Bacillus pumilus: one gene and its partner. The protein of the gene in region 2 interacts with the protein of the main gene of each other region in a pairwise test. Links are inferred from orthologs where the notes say so. Each region holds a gene or a part of one and is shown on either strand. Other genes may lie near its edges.

Region 1 (6,467 bases), 3.1 Mb from region 2 along the record:
TTGATTTTATGATGCGAATGTCGAATGATTTAAATGTAGAGCAAGTCATTGGGATTCATGAGTATTTTACATTTCTGATGCAGTTAACACTTCCATTTGGCTTTTTGTTTCAGATGCCCGTTGTGTTGATGTTTCTCACAAGACTTGGCATCATCACACCGATGTTTTTATCAAAAATACGGAAGTATGCCTATTTTGTCCTCCTTGTCATTGCCGCACTCATTACACCACCAGAGCTTGTTTCTCACCTCATGGTCACCTTGCCGATGCTCGTTTTATACGAAGTGAGTATCGTCATTTCGAGAGTGACCTATCGCAAAATGCAGCAAACAGAGGAGAAAGAAAGTTATGATGTCACATAAAAAAGCATCGTGATCCGAATAAGGGTCACGATGCTTTTTCTATTGTGAAAGGAATTGATTGATCGCTTGAAATAGATGCTGATAATAGGAAGGCTCATGCGGGACAAAATCTTGTATACAGACTACTCTGCTTTTCTCACGTCGTTCTCCGAATTCATCAACTCCAAAGCCATCAAGCTGCATGTTTTCATATTTTCTTGTGAAAAGCTGCTGTGCATCCATTAGCTTTGCTCTGTAAACTCCAGCGACTTCTTCCTTTTGTAATTGAATGTTCATCTGCTCTTCTTGATGGACGTAAAGATAGACATGGCAACATTCACGATCAGTAAAACTGGGTAGATGGATTTCATCCTGTATAACACCTGCAAAGGCTAGATCTTCAAAAGGGACAGTAAGACCAAGCTCTTCTTCTACCTCTCTCACACCGTCAGAAGGCTGTTCATTTGCAAGAAGATGACCTGCTGCGGTGATATCAAAAAGAGAAGGGAAATTCTTTTTTGCGGGACTTCTTAGCTGAAAATAGAGATAGATGGTGTCATGTTCCTTTTTGAGAAGCCAAAAATGAAAGGTTTCATGCCAAAGGCCTTGGGCGTGGATATCTGATCGGGCAGCGACTCCAATCGTTTCATGCTGCTCATTTAAGATGTTCAGTTTTTCTTGTTCCATGAAAACTTGTCCTCCATAAAAAAACCATTTTCCAAGTGCGGAAAATGGTTTTTGATTTATTTTTGCTGCTGTTTTTTGAGTTTGACTGAGAAGGCAAACATTTTAAGCGCGATATTAATATTATAGGCTGCAAACACCATCAGCAAAATGCTGTAAAATGACCACATGTCACCTGGATTTTGAATGGCCATATAGGTGAAAGCCACACCTACGGCAAAATAAATGATGCCCCATACAACAGGGTTTCTCATGAGAAAAAGCCTCCAATAATCATTTGCATTGTTTGAGATTGTTCTTCAATCATTTTTCTTACTGGCTCAATCTGCACAAGAATAACGAGTGAGTTCATCAGCATATGAGCAACGATTGGAACAATGATTCGTTTTGTTTTCGCATATAAAAAGGCAAAGGTAAAGCCCATTGCGGTATAAAGAAAGAAGTGGTCAAAATCAGAATGTGCAGCAGCGAAAAATACTGAACTAACAAGTGCCGCAATAAAAAAATTCGACCTTTCATAAATTACACCAAAAACGATTTTTCGGAAAATAATCTCCTCAAGTATCGGTCCAATTAGTGCAATAATAACAACCAGAAAAGGAAAAGCATCCATAATAGATAAGATATTTTGCGTGTTTTCTGACTCACGTCCAATGCCGAATGCATATTGTTCAATCATTCCTGCAATCGATTGAGTTAGAAGTGATAGAAAGAAACCGACAATGATCCAAGCGATTGCCGCGCCGACTGAAGCCGGTTCTTCATTTCGAAGTGAAGCTCTTGGCACAGTCCGAAGGATGAGCAGAATAATGATTAATCCGACACAGAAGCTGATGATTGTCCATGTACCTGACAATTTAGAGAGCTCTGCTTGTGTCATCGGTGTCTGAATGTAACCTAACCACTTCATAATGAACACATACGGAAACGCAGAAACCTGCACCAATATATACGTTAAGATGATGTACCAATATTGTTTTTTCAAGTAACGAAAACCCCTTTACTAAAAGAACTAGATTTATTGTAACACAAGTCTTCTTTTTCGATGAAAAGGAAAGAATCTGAGTTGAAAAAAGATCATGAAAGCGTAAAAATTTTTAAAGGTTTTTACTTGAAATTACAGAAGACATTCTTTATTATAATAAATGTGTTAGCACTCACTGGTGATGAGTGCTAAAAAAGACTACATATAAAAATTGAGGAGGTTGTTTCTTATGTTAAAGCCATTAGGCGATCGCGTAATCATTGAACTCGTTGAATCTGAGGAAAAAACCGCTAGCGGTATTGTGTTACCGGATTCTGCAAAAGAAAAACCGCAAGAAGGTAAAATTGTTGCAGCAGGTTCAGGTCGTGTACTTGAAAGTGGTGAGCGCGTTGCGTTAGAAGTAAACACAGGCGACCGCATTATCTTCTCAAAATATGCAGGCACTGAAGTGAAATATGAAGGCAAAGAATATTTAATCCTTCGTGAGAGCGACATTTTAGCTGTTATTGGTTAATCACATAAAAAACATTGAGATACATTTTTAAAAAGACTGAGGAGGTTTCGTTATTATGGCAAAAGATATTAAGTTCAGTGAAGAAGCACGTCGCGCGATGTTACGTGGTGTAGATGCACTTGCAGATGCTGTAAAAGTAACTTTAGGACCTAAAGGACGTAACGTGGTTCTTGAGAAAAAATTCGGTTCTCCACTTATCACAAATGATGGTGTAACGATCGCAAAAGAAATCGAATTAGAAGATGCATTTGAAAATATGGGTGCAAAACTTGTGGCTGAAGTTGCAAGCAAAACAAACGACGTAGCTGGTGACGGTACAACGACTGCAACAGTTCTAGCTCAAGCGATGATCCGTGAAGGTCTTAAAAACGTAACAGCTGGTGCAAACCCTGTTGGCGTTCGTAAAGGGATCGAAGAAGCAGTGAAAGTAGCACTTGAAGGCTTGCACGAGATTTCTAAACCAATCGAAGGCAAAGAATCAATTGCTCAAGTTGCGTCTATTTCTGCAGCAGATGAAGAAGTTGGAAGCCTGATCGCTGAAGCAATGGAGCGTGTAGGTAACGACGGCGTGATCACAATCGAAGAATCTAAAGGGTTCACAACTGAGCTTGAAGTGGTTGAAGGAATGCAGTTTGACCGCGGATATGCTTCACCATACATGGTGACGGATTCTGATAAGATGGAAGCGGTTCTTGAAAATCCTTACATCTTAATCACTGATAAAAAAATCACAAACATTCAAGAAATCCTTCCTGTACTTGAGCAAGTTGTACAACAAGGAAAACCATTATTGCTCATTGCTGAAGATGTAGAAGGCGAAGCACTTGCAACACTTGTTGTGAACAAACTTCGTGGAACATTCAACGCAGTGGCAGTAAAAGCACCTGGATTCGGTGATCGTCGTAAAGCAATGCTTGAAGATATCTCTGTTCTAACTGGCGGAGAGTTAATCACAGAAGATCTAGGACTTGACCTAAAATCAACTGAAATCGGTCAGCTTGGCCGCGCTTCTAAAGTCGTTGTGACAAAAGAAAACACAACCATCGTAGAAGGTTCAGGAGATTCTGCTCAAATCTCAGCACGTGTGAACCAAATCCGTGCACAAGTAGAAGAAACAACTTCTGAATTCGATAAAGAAAAATTACAAGAACGTCTTGCAAAACTAGCTGGTGGCGTCGCTGTCATCAAAGTTGGTGCTGCAACTGAAACAGAACTAAAAGAGCGTAAACTACGCATCGAGGATGCACTTAACTCAACTCGTGCAGCAGTTGAAGAAGGTATCGTATCCGGTGGTGGTACAGCACTTGTGAATGTATACAAAAAAGTCGCTTCAATCGAAGCTGATGGTGACGTTCAAACAGGTGTAAACATCGTTCTACGTTCTCTTGAAGAGCCAATCCGCCAAATCGCTCACAACGCAGGTCTTGAAGGATCAGTCATCGTTGAGCGCTTGAAAAACGAAGAAATTGGCGTAGGCTTCAACGCAGCAACAAACGAATGGGTAAACATGATCGAAAAAGGAATCGTTGACCCAACAAAAGTAACTCGCTCTGCACTTCAAAACGCAGCTTCTGTTGCAGCAATGCTTCTAACAACTGAAGCAGTCGTTGCTGACAAACCAGAAGAAGGCGGCTCAGGCGGCGGAATGCCGGATATGGGCGGCATGGGTGGTATGGGTGGAATGATGTAATTAAGGTAAAACCTTGATATATCAACGCCTGAAACGATAATATGCTTTTCTTGTCCACGGATTTACCGGAAACTTGTGGAAAAAGAGCTAACTAAAAGAGAAGGTCTTTCATCAGTTTGCTAACTGTTGGGAGGCCTTTTCTTTCATATTAACAAGTCATTTCAGCATAGATTAGATATTCATCGTAGTAGTCCACCATGTGCTGCAATTGCAAGGACTATAATAGAGAAAGGTTATTTTCGAGGTTTTAAAACACATGTAAGCTGCTATCAATGTTTAAAACAACCTACAGTAAAAGGAGCTTTTAAATCTGAGGAAAATATTTTAGGGAAATTATAGGAATTGATCTTGTAGGGCTAGATGATGTAGGCTCAGAGACAATTGATGGGAATGGCAAAATGTAGAGGTTATAGAGAGATTGAAGGAGAAATTTTCATTTTGTAGAAAGTTCAAGGCTTAGCAAGAAAAGAGTAAACCCTAAAATCGGCTTACTCTTTAATGTTTAATCATCTTATGATTAGCAATCTTCTGCTTTGCTATGATGAAGAGGTGGTGGAATTAACCATCCTTTTTCTTTATTAAGTCTAAGGACTTTTGCTCCAAATGCTGCCTTTTGAGTATGAAACTGTCCAAACATCATAGCAATGTCTTCTCGAATGGATTGCCCCATAATTGTGCTACACGATACTAATCCTGACGCAATGTTCGCCGAAAGACCAGCGGCTATTTCTGGATCTTGAAAACGTGCCCCTACTGGAATATCGTCTATACAAGCTTTAGGTCGTTCAGGAGGTGTTGGAGGTAAGCCAATTCCATTTTCTTTTAGTAAAGTTTCAATTTCTTTGATTTCTTGTTGCGCACCTTGAATAGCTTCTTCAATTAATTTTTGTAAGTCTTCGTCACCTGCATGGTTTAAGTGGGTTTGATAACCAGCAACTAAACTTTTAGCTACCATCAAGTAAGACCATGTACCAAACACTTCGCCATAGTGCATAGGTTCATCCGTTGGATTTCCACTTAAAATTCCCATTGTCATCCTCCCTAGTTGTAAAATATTCATTGAGCGACCTTCCTTTCTTTACGATTGGTCACCTTTTTATAGTTCCTAAATTAAACCATGATATTCATCATTTTAAATGATGGTGATCAAAGGTATAAATTCTAATTTCAACCTATGTGGACTTCTAACGAATAGTGGCTAATAAAACTGGAGATTATGTTATGAAAGAGGAAGGGAACTGCAGGTTTAGCAAATTATACATGATAAGAAAATTTGGAAACTCTGCGTATAGAATTTAAAGACCAACATGCTCAAAGACTTTCGGTTACCTAAACCACCTTTGTTCACGATGATTAGAGATTTTTATTTTTTGGATGGATACCACTAAGAAGGTACTCGCCTTCCTTATGGGGACGAGAACAAATGAAAGGCATTGTAGGCTTTAAGATCATCATTAATAAAGTTCAGACTGCTTTCAAATTAAGTCAAAATCGCCACGAAAGGGATTATGCCTGCATCATTGAAAAGCTGGAAGCAGAGGGTGAAGTGGAAATGGCTGAGGCGATGAAAAAGAGTTCCATGTAAGAAGCTTCTCGAAAGATCAGTTATTCTTATGAAGCGTTAAAAATGAATGAGAACGTTACTTATAAACAAAAACACTTTCTACTAGGAAAGTGTTTTTTAGTGGTGATAAATAAAAAAGCCCTCATCATTCAAGGGCTTTAATGAAACATTTGGTTTACTTTAACTGTGAATGTCACATCTTTACTATTCATGTAATCGTCAGTTGTGACATCTCCAAATTTCAGTTTTAATTCTTTGATGTTTTTAATGTTGATTTCTTTGCCTTCAGGAGCTAAGAATTGAATGACGCCATCTTGTTTAACGCCACCTTCAACTTCTCCACCAATATCACCGTCAGTCATAAACATATTCGTATCTAATTGCATGCTTCCAGCTACAGCTTTACCTTGATCTAGATGGAAGTTTAGAACTTTATCTGTCGTATTTTCTACGTTCTTTTATTTGTTTATAAAATAGGAAGAAAGATGAAACAATACATTTATCATAATGGCAAGACTCCGTTCGCTTTTATTAAATAATAGTGAAATGAAACATTCTACCTTATTATATGTTTCATGGTCAGAATGAGGTCAAAAAAGATTAATCCTTTTATTATTAATATATTATAAAAAACTAAGTTAATAAATTTGTGGTAAGTTTGATAATTAAAATTTATTAAGTAACTTAGT
Region 2 (6,530 bases):
AAGGCTCGGTGTACTCTCCATCACGAGAAATGGCTGACCGTCCTTTAATGAACGATATAAGTCGTGAACGAAGGCAACGTTTGACGCTAATTCAGCGGTTGTTTCCCTGCCGCTATGCCATGCTGGATAGCTATCCCATGAAATTACGTCGACCTCTTTTGCAAATTGATGATAATCCAGTCCAAGAAATGGGCGCATATGCGGGTAGTCGCCCATAAAGTTGGTGGTCACTGGAATATGGGGTGTCAATTCCCGCAGCGGTTCAATTTCATTTTGATAAAAATTGATTGTTTGCGCGGTGACAAAGCGTTTCCAGTCTAGGTTCATCCCGTGAATCATGTGCTCCCCGTGCGGTGCAGGTGATTCGATTTGTGACCAATCACTATACGTGTGGCTCCAAAACCCCGTCCACCATGCTTGGTTTAAAGCTTCAAGGTCATGATTGTACTTGTCTTTCAAATAGCCTCGAAATGCTTCCTGGCAGAGATCACAATGACATTCGCCACCGTACTCATTCGAAATGTGCCACATGATCAGTGCTGGGTGATCCTTGTAGCGTTCAGCGAGCAAACGATTGAGTGTATTCGTTTTTTCTCGATAAACCGGTGAGGTGAAGCAATGATTATGGCGAAGTCCATGTAAGTTACGCTGACGGTTCGCTTCGACGCGCAATACCTCTGGATATGCTTGTGACAGCCAAGCAGGTCGTGCCCCGCTTGGCGTTGCAAGAATGGCGTGTGCCCCCTGTGCTGCCAAGCGGTCCATGATGTCATCCAGCCATGTAAAATCATATTGACCTTCTTTTGGCTCTAGCTTACTCCATGCGAAAATGTTGATGGAGAATGTTTGACAGTGTGCAAGCTTCATTAATCGAAAATCTTCGTCAATGATCTCCGGCATATGAAGCCATTGATCTGGATTATAATCGCCACCATGCAAAAAGCCTTTCACATTGGGGTGAACGAGTGGGTAACGCTTTCCCATTTTGTCACGTCCTATCCTTTTAATTACGGTGTCATTTGTTTAAATACGTCTAGAGAAGGCAGTGCTTTTCCGTTGAAATCAAACATCGCTTGATTTTCCCAAGCATTTCCGGCCGTACCTGTTGTTTGGATATAAGCCAGCCCATACTGACTTGACCACGGAGCGCCTTTCGCTGGAATCCAAAGCGGCTCCCAATAAAAGAAACCTTTCCCGCGATTGTTTTTCACTTGTGAAATTTTTTCTGATAGATCTCGTATAAAAGATGCCTGGCCTTGAGGTGAAGCTGGGTAGCCAGCAGTATTGACTGAATCTTGGTTAAATGAGTTTTCTAGGTTGTCGCCATTTGCTGTTGTAAAACCGTAGGCGGTTTCTACCACGATGACGTCTTTGTTATAGCGGACGCTAATATCATTCATATTGTTAGTAAGACCGCTAAATCCGCCGTCCCAATACGGGTAATAAGATAGACCGATCGTATCGAATGAGACGCCTCGTTTGGTGATTTCATCAAACCACCAGCGGGAGGCCCCATTGTCACCACCATGAGCAAGGTGAAGCATAATTTTGATATTTGAATCGACAGAGCGGACTGCATTTGTGCCAGCCTTTAGCAAAGCGGCGAGCCGGTCAAATTCACCGCCGCCTTCACCCCAGCTTTTGCCGTTCGGCCACAGCATGCCTGAGTTCAATTCGTTTCCGACCTGTACCATGTTCGGCAGTGCATTTTGGGCTCTCATTGCTTTGAGTACATCCCCTGTGTAAGTGCCAACCGCTTTTACTAAATCGTTTTGTGAAAGAGATGCCCATGCTTTCGGTTTGAACTGTTTACCAGGATCAGTCCAGAAATCACTGTAGTGAAAATCAAGCAGCACTTTCATATTTTGTGCTTTTGCGCGTTTCGATAAAGCGATCGCTGTATTGAGATCGTTTGTCCCGCCGTTATAGGCACGGCCTTGATTGTCGTATGGGTGGTTCCACAGTCTAATACGCACATAGTTGACGCCTTTTTCCTTTAATAGCTTGAGCGGGTCCACCTGTTTTCCATTTTGGTCGAAGTATCTGCCGCCGCTTCTCTCCACTTCCGCAAGCATGGAGATATCGGCTCCTTTAATGAAATCACCTTGCAGTCCATTGATCGGCTGAACAGAAATGGCATCCGCTTTTGCTTCAGGTAAAATCCCTAATCCCATCAAAAAGAAAACGACAACCGTGACGAGCATCCATTTCTTCATCAAATCTCCCCTTATCCTTTTGTCCCGCCTTGTGTGAGGCCGGACACAAATTGTTTTTGTAACACAAGAAACAATAAAGCGACTGGAATCGCAATGAGTAAAGCCCCGGCTGCAAAGGTCGTGTAGCTGGCCCCCATTTTGTCTGACACAAGATTGTACAGACCGATCGGGAGTGTATACATTTCGGGTGAGCGGACAATGACACTGGAGATGATGAAATCACCCAGTGGTCCTGTAAATGAGTTGATGGCGACAACCGCCAAAATAGGTTTAGCAAGCGGCATAATAATTTGGATGAAAATTCGGAAATGCCCTGCGCCGTCCATTCTGGCTGATTCATCAAGATCCTTCGGAATCGCATCAAGATAGCCTTTCATTAAATACGTATTCATCGGAATTTGTCCGCCTGCATAAATCAAAATCAGTGCAAGATGGCTGTTAATCAGTCCAAGCATTTGAGCCAAAACGAAAATCGCAATCAGCGCTGAAAATTGAGGAATCATTTGCAGCAGTAAAAAGAGCATCAGCCCATTTTTCCGTCCTTTGAAACGGAATCTAGAAAAGGCATAGCCTGTAAAGCTAACAAGAATCAGCGTTAACAACATTGTGGCAATACTGATCTTCATGGAGTTCCAATACCATTTTGCATAAAGTGCTCCCGGGCCAAAGAAGAGCTCGGTAAAGTGACTGAACGTTGGATTCTTCGGAAACATACTTGTGCTCATAAGGCTGTTTCCAGGATTAAAGGAAGCACCGATCGTCCAAAGCAGTGGATATAGAATACAAATGGAGGCAATGAAAAGGATAAAATAAGTAATGCTCAGGCGAATGAGCTTGTTTTGTTTTGATCCCATATCACATCATGTCCTCCTCTTTGAATGAATTCGTTCTCTTAAACTGCCAGAGTGCAATGGCGATGACAAAGATTGAAAGTAAAATTGTGACAGCCGCAGCGAGTGCATATTGAGAAGACTGCATCGTGAGTTTATAAATCCAAGACACCAAGATGTCCGTTCCCCCAGCGGTTGACCCCGCAACAGGCGGTCCCCCGCCATTAAATAAGTAGATGATATTAAAGTTGTTAAAATTAAACGTATATTGTGTGATGAGGATGGGTGCAATGGAATAGAGAACAAGCGGTAACGTGATGGACCGGAATTTCTGAAAAAAATTGGCTCCATCAATGGTCGCAGCCTCATATAAATCCTCGGGAATCGCCTGCAAAACGCCTGTTGTCATAATGAAAACGAAAGGAAATCCAAGCCAAGTCTGCATCGCAATGAGGGCAATTTTGCTCCAAAATGGATCTGTTAGCCATGGTTTTGGATCAATCCCTATCGATGCAAAAAGTGTATTGTTAATGGCCCCAAATGTATCATTGAACAGTCCAGCAAACACCAAAATGGTCACAAAGCCCGGAACAGCCCAAGGGAGAATCAAAATGGTTCTAAAAAACCGTTTTCCCTTTAAATCCTTCTGATTGAGCAGAACCGCTAAAAAGATGCCGAGGGCACATTGAAGAGTCGACGCAGCCAAAGTCCATACGACGGTCCAGCCAAGTACATCAATGAAGGTGTCTCTCCAAATATCAATGGAAAAGATATTTTGAAAGTTCTTGATTCCTACCCAGTCGATCAGATTGGCAGGAGGCGAGTGATATAAATCATAGTTCGTAAAGGCAAGCGCAAAGCTGAACATAATAGGAAAGACAACAGAAAATAGAAGTAAAAAGAAAGCAGGAGTGCTCATTAAGTAAGGGAAGCCTTGATCGATGAGCTGATGATATTGAGCACGGATGGAATGAAGTGGTACCCCTTGATCCCGTTTCTTTCCATTCATAAAAGCATCACGCATCATGAGTACATAAAAGCCGATACCAAAACCAGCTGTTAACAGCGCAATAATCCCCTTTGCTAAAAGAAAAACAGAGTTGTCACGAGGCAGCATCGTCCCAAGTGTGAACAGTCCCCAGAAACCAATATTGAATAAATCATAAAATACAATCAAAAAAGAGACGCCGAACAGGAAAAAGAGTGCCCCTTTGCCGTACTGTTTGTTGTATATCTGCCCCATCCCGGGTATAAAGGAGAACATTAGCGCCCGTCTCCGGTGTGTCTTTGATTCCACTATGTGTGTGCGGTCTAGTTCAAGGTTACCCGTCACGTCTAACACCTACTTCATATAAAATTAGATCAACTACGGGCAGTTTGATAGACTACCCGCATTTGATGGTTATTTGGAGTGATTTGCTTTAATTTGAGAGTCGATTTGATTGACCGCATCATCAAGTGCCTTTTTCACATCTGTACGACCAGTTGCAATCAGTCCTAATGCACTATCAATCGGCTTCCACACCTCTTCCATTTCAGGATTGTTCGGTGTCAGTGTGGCGTATTTCGTTTGTTTAGAAACAGCATCCGCATTTGCGTTTTCCGTAATGATTGGATCTTTCATCAGTTTTTTCACTGGTGGAATTTCCTCTGTTAATTCAAAGCGCTTCTTTGAATTTTTTTCGTTCGTGATAAATTCAACAAATTTCTCAGCAAGTTCTTTATTTTTAGAATAAGAGGAGACGTTGTAGCTTTTTACACCTAAAAATGAGCTCATATGTTTTCCGTTAGGGAGTGTTGGCAGCTCAGCCACACCATAGTCAATACCCGCCTCTTTATATGGACCAAATGACCAAGGACCAGAAATGACGGCTGCTGCTTTTTTCTCTGTAAATAAGGAGTTGAGGACATTGATTCCTTGTTCACCAATGATGCCTTTCGGGAAAAGTCCTTCGCTAAAGAATTTTTGAATGTATTCTCCGCCTTGGATGGCGCCATCGTTTTTCAAACCAATGTCATTAACATCATAAGAGCCATCGCTTTTCTGCTTGAAAATATAGCCCCCAGATCCGCCTAAAACACTTTGCGCATAGTAAATTTCATCCCATTTCGCAACAAAACCGTACTTTCCGTCTTTTGTCAGCTTTTTCGAAAGATCATACCAGCCATCAAGTGTCGTTGGTGCCTTTTTGACAAGATCTTTGTTATAAAAAAGGACAGTGGTTTCAACGGATTTTGGCAGACCATACAGTTTTCCATCTACCGTTTGTGATTGAATCGATTCGTCTGTGAAGGAGTTGATCACTTTTTGATCTGGCTTGATTTCTTGTAATAGCCCCTCAGTGACAGCTGATCCAATTTGATTGTGAGGCATCGTGATGACGTCTGGACCTGTCCCAGCTGCTCCATCTAGACGGAGAGCTTCGATTTGGTCGGCATAAGCTTTTTCGACCACTTTGATTTTCACATCATGTTGTTTTTCGAATTCTTTTACAGCGTCTTGAATCCCCTCAGTTTTTTTGACATCCTCCCACACTAGTAAGGTCTTTGTACCTGTAGATGCTGGCTGTGTTCCGCTTGAATTGTCATCTCCCGGTCCGCAAGCTGAAAGCAGAAGAACAGCAGTCCCAACGACTGCTGATAATGTCGCCCATTTTCCCTTTTTCATTCGTAATCCCCTCTCGTTCTTTTTTCACAGATGATAAGAAAACGCTTTCTTAATGTGAGAATATCAACTTGAGTAAAAAAAGTAAACATATTTTATTAAATTTATTAAGTAAAATTTTTTACTGATGTAGAGAGAAAAGAAAGCCCTCCACATTGGACGGGGCTTCCGGTTGTTTATATCGTACTTTTTCGAAAGACAGGTTCTGAGGCAATCAGCACAGTTTTCGGTAATGTTCTGCCGTCTACAAGTCTTTCTAACAGTAAATCAACTGCTGTTTCACAAAGTAAAGACGTGTGGATATGATACGTGGTGAGCGGCGGTGACACATATTGAGACACATGAATATCGTTGATACTAAAGACGCTCACGCGGTTCGGCAGAGAAAATCCTCGCTCGTTTAATGCTTGTAAGCAGCCGATGGCAAGAGGATCACTAGCGACACAAAAAGCGGTGGGCAGGTCATCACCAAGCTCATCAATCGCCTTCATCATCAGCGCATAGCCTTCATCTACTGAGAAATGATGACCGACATAGACCAAACGCTCATTAAGGACATTGTGAGCCATCATATATTCACGGAAAGTCGTTTCGCGAATATCTGGAATATGCACATTCGTATTCAGATCAATGTCTGTGCCGCCAACGAATCCAATGGATGTGTGTTCTTTTTCAATAAAAGAATCGATGATCTTTTCAACAATTCGTTTCAGGTTTGGCTTTACTGAATCAAAACGGTCTTCATCTGGTGACGTATCAATAAAAACGATATGTTGGGTGATCGCATATAACTGGTCAAGCTCTGACTTTTTAAATCGG

Evidence for each region.
Region 1: the proteins of CKW02_RS19425 (region 2) and groL interact in binary tests that used the Escherichia coli proteins (3 or more experiments, as listed by UniProt). The link is inferred for Bacillus pumilus from one-to-one orthologs.

Annotation. Positions count from the first base shown.
Region 1 is NZ_LT906438.1:599,969-606,435, forward strand. Bases 2,011-4,896 are described here. They hold groL (chaperonin GroEL), read left to right. Parts: upstream 2,011-2,579; coding sequence 2,580-4,214; downstream 4,215-4,896. Other genes in these bases: groES (co-chaperone GroES), read left to right, coding at 2,240-2,524; CKW02_RS03060 (DUF3231 family protein), read right to left, coding at 4,732-4,896. Outside these bases: twin-arginine translocase subunit TatC, read left to right, coding at 1-362; CKW02_RS03035 (NUDIX hydrolase), read right to left, coding at 402-1,028; CKW02_RS03040 (YdiK family protein), read right to left, coding at 1,085-1,279; CKW02_RS03045 (CPBP family intramembrane glutamic endopeptidase), read right to left, coding at 1,276-2,010; more of CKW02_RS03060, read right to left, coding at 4,897-5,244; CKW02_RS03065 (hypothetical protein), read left to right, coding at 5,638-5,799; CKW02_RS03070 (hypothetical protein), read right to left, coding at 5,937-6,164.
Region 2 is NZ_LT906438.1:3,716,528-3,723,057, reverse strand. Bases 3,582-6,530 are described here. They hold CKW02_RS19425 (galactooligosaccharide ABC transporter substrate-binding protein GanS), read right to left. Parts: upstream 5,715-6,530; coding sequence 4,449-5,714; downstream 3,582-4,448. Other genes in these bases: CKW02_RS19420 (LacI family DNA-binding transcriptional regulator), read right to left, coding at 5,888-6,530; CKW02_RS19430 (carbohydrate ABC transporter permease), read right to left, coding at 3,582-4,310. Also shown: CKW02_RS19445 (beta-galactosidase), read right to left, coding at 1-984; CKW02_RS19440 (glycoside hydrolase family 53 protein), read right to left, coding at 1,008-2,216; CKW02_RS19435 (sugar ABC transporter permease), read right to left, coding at 2,228-3,070; more of CKW02_RS19430, read right to left, coding at 3,072-3,581. UniProt on the Escherichia coli protein: Part of the ABC transporter complex MalEFGK involved in maltose/maltodextrin import. Binds maltose and higher maltodextrins such as maltotriose.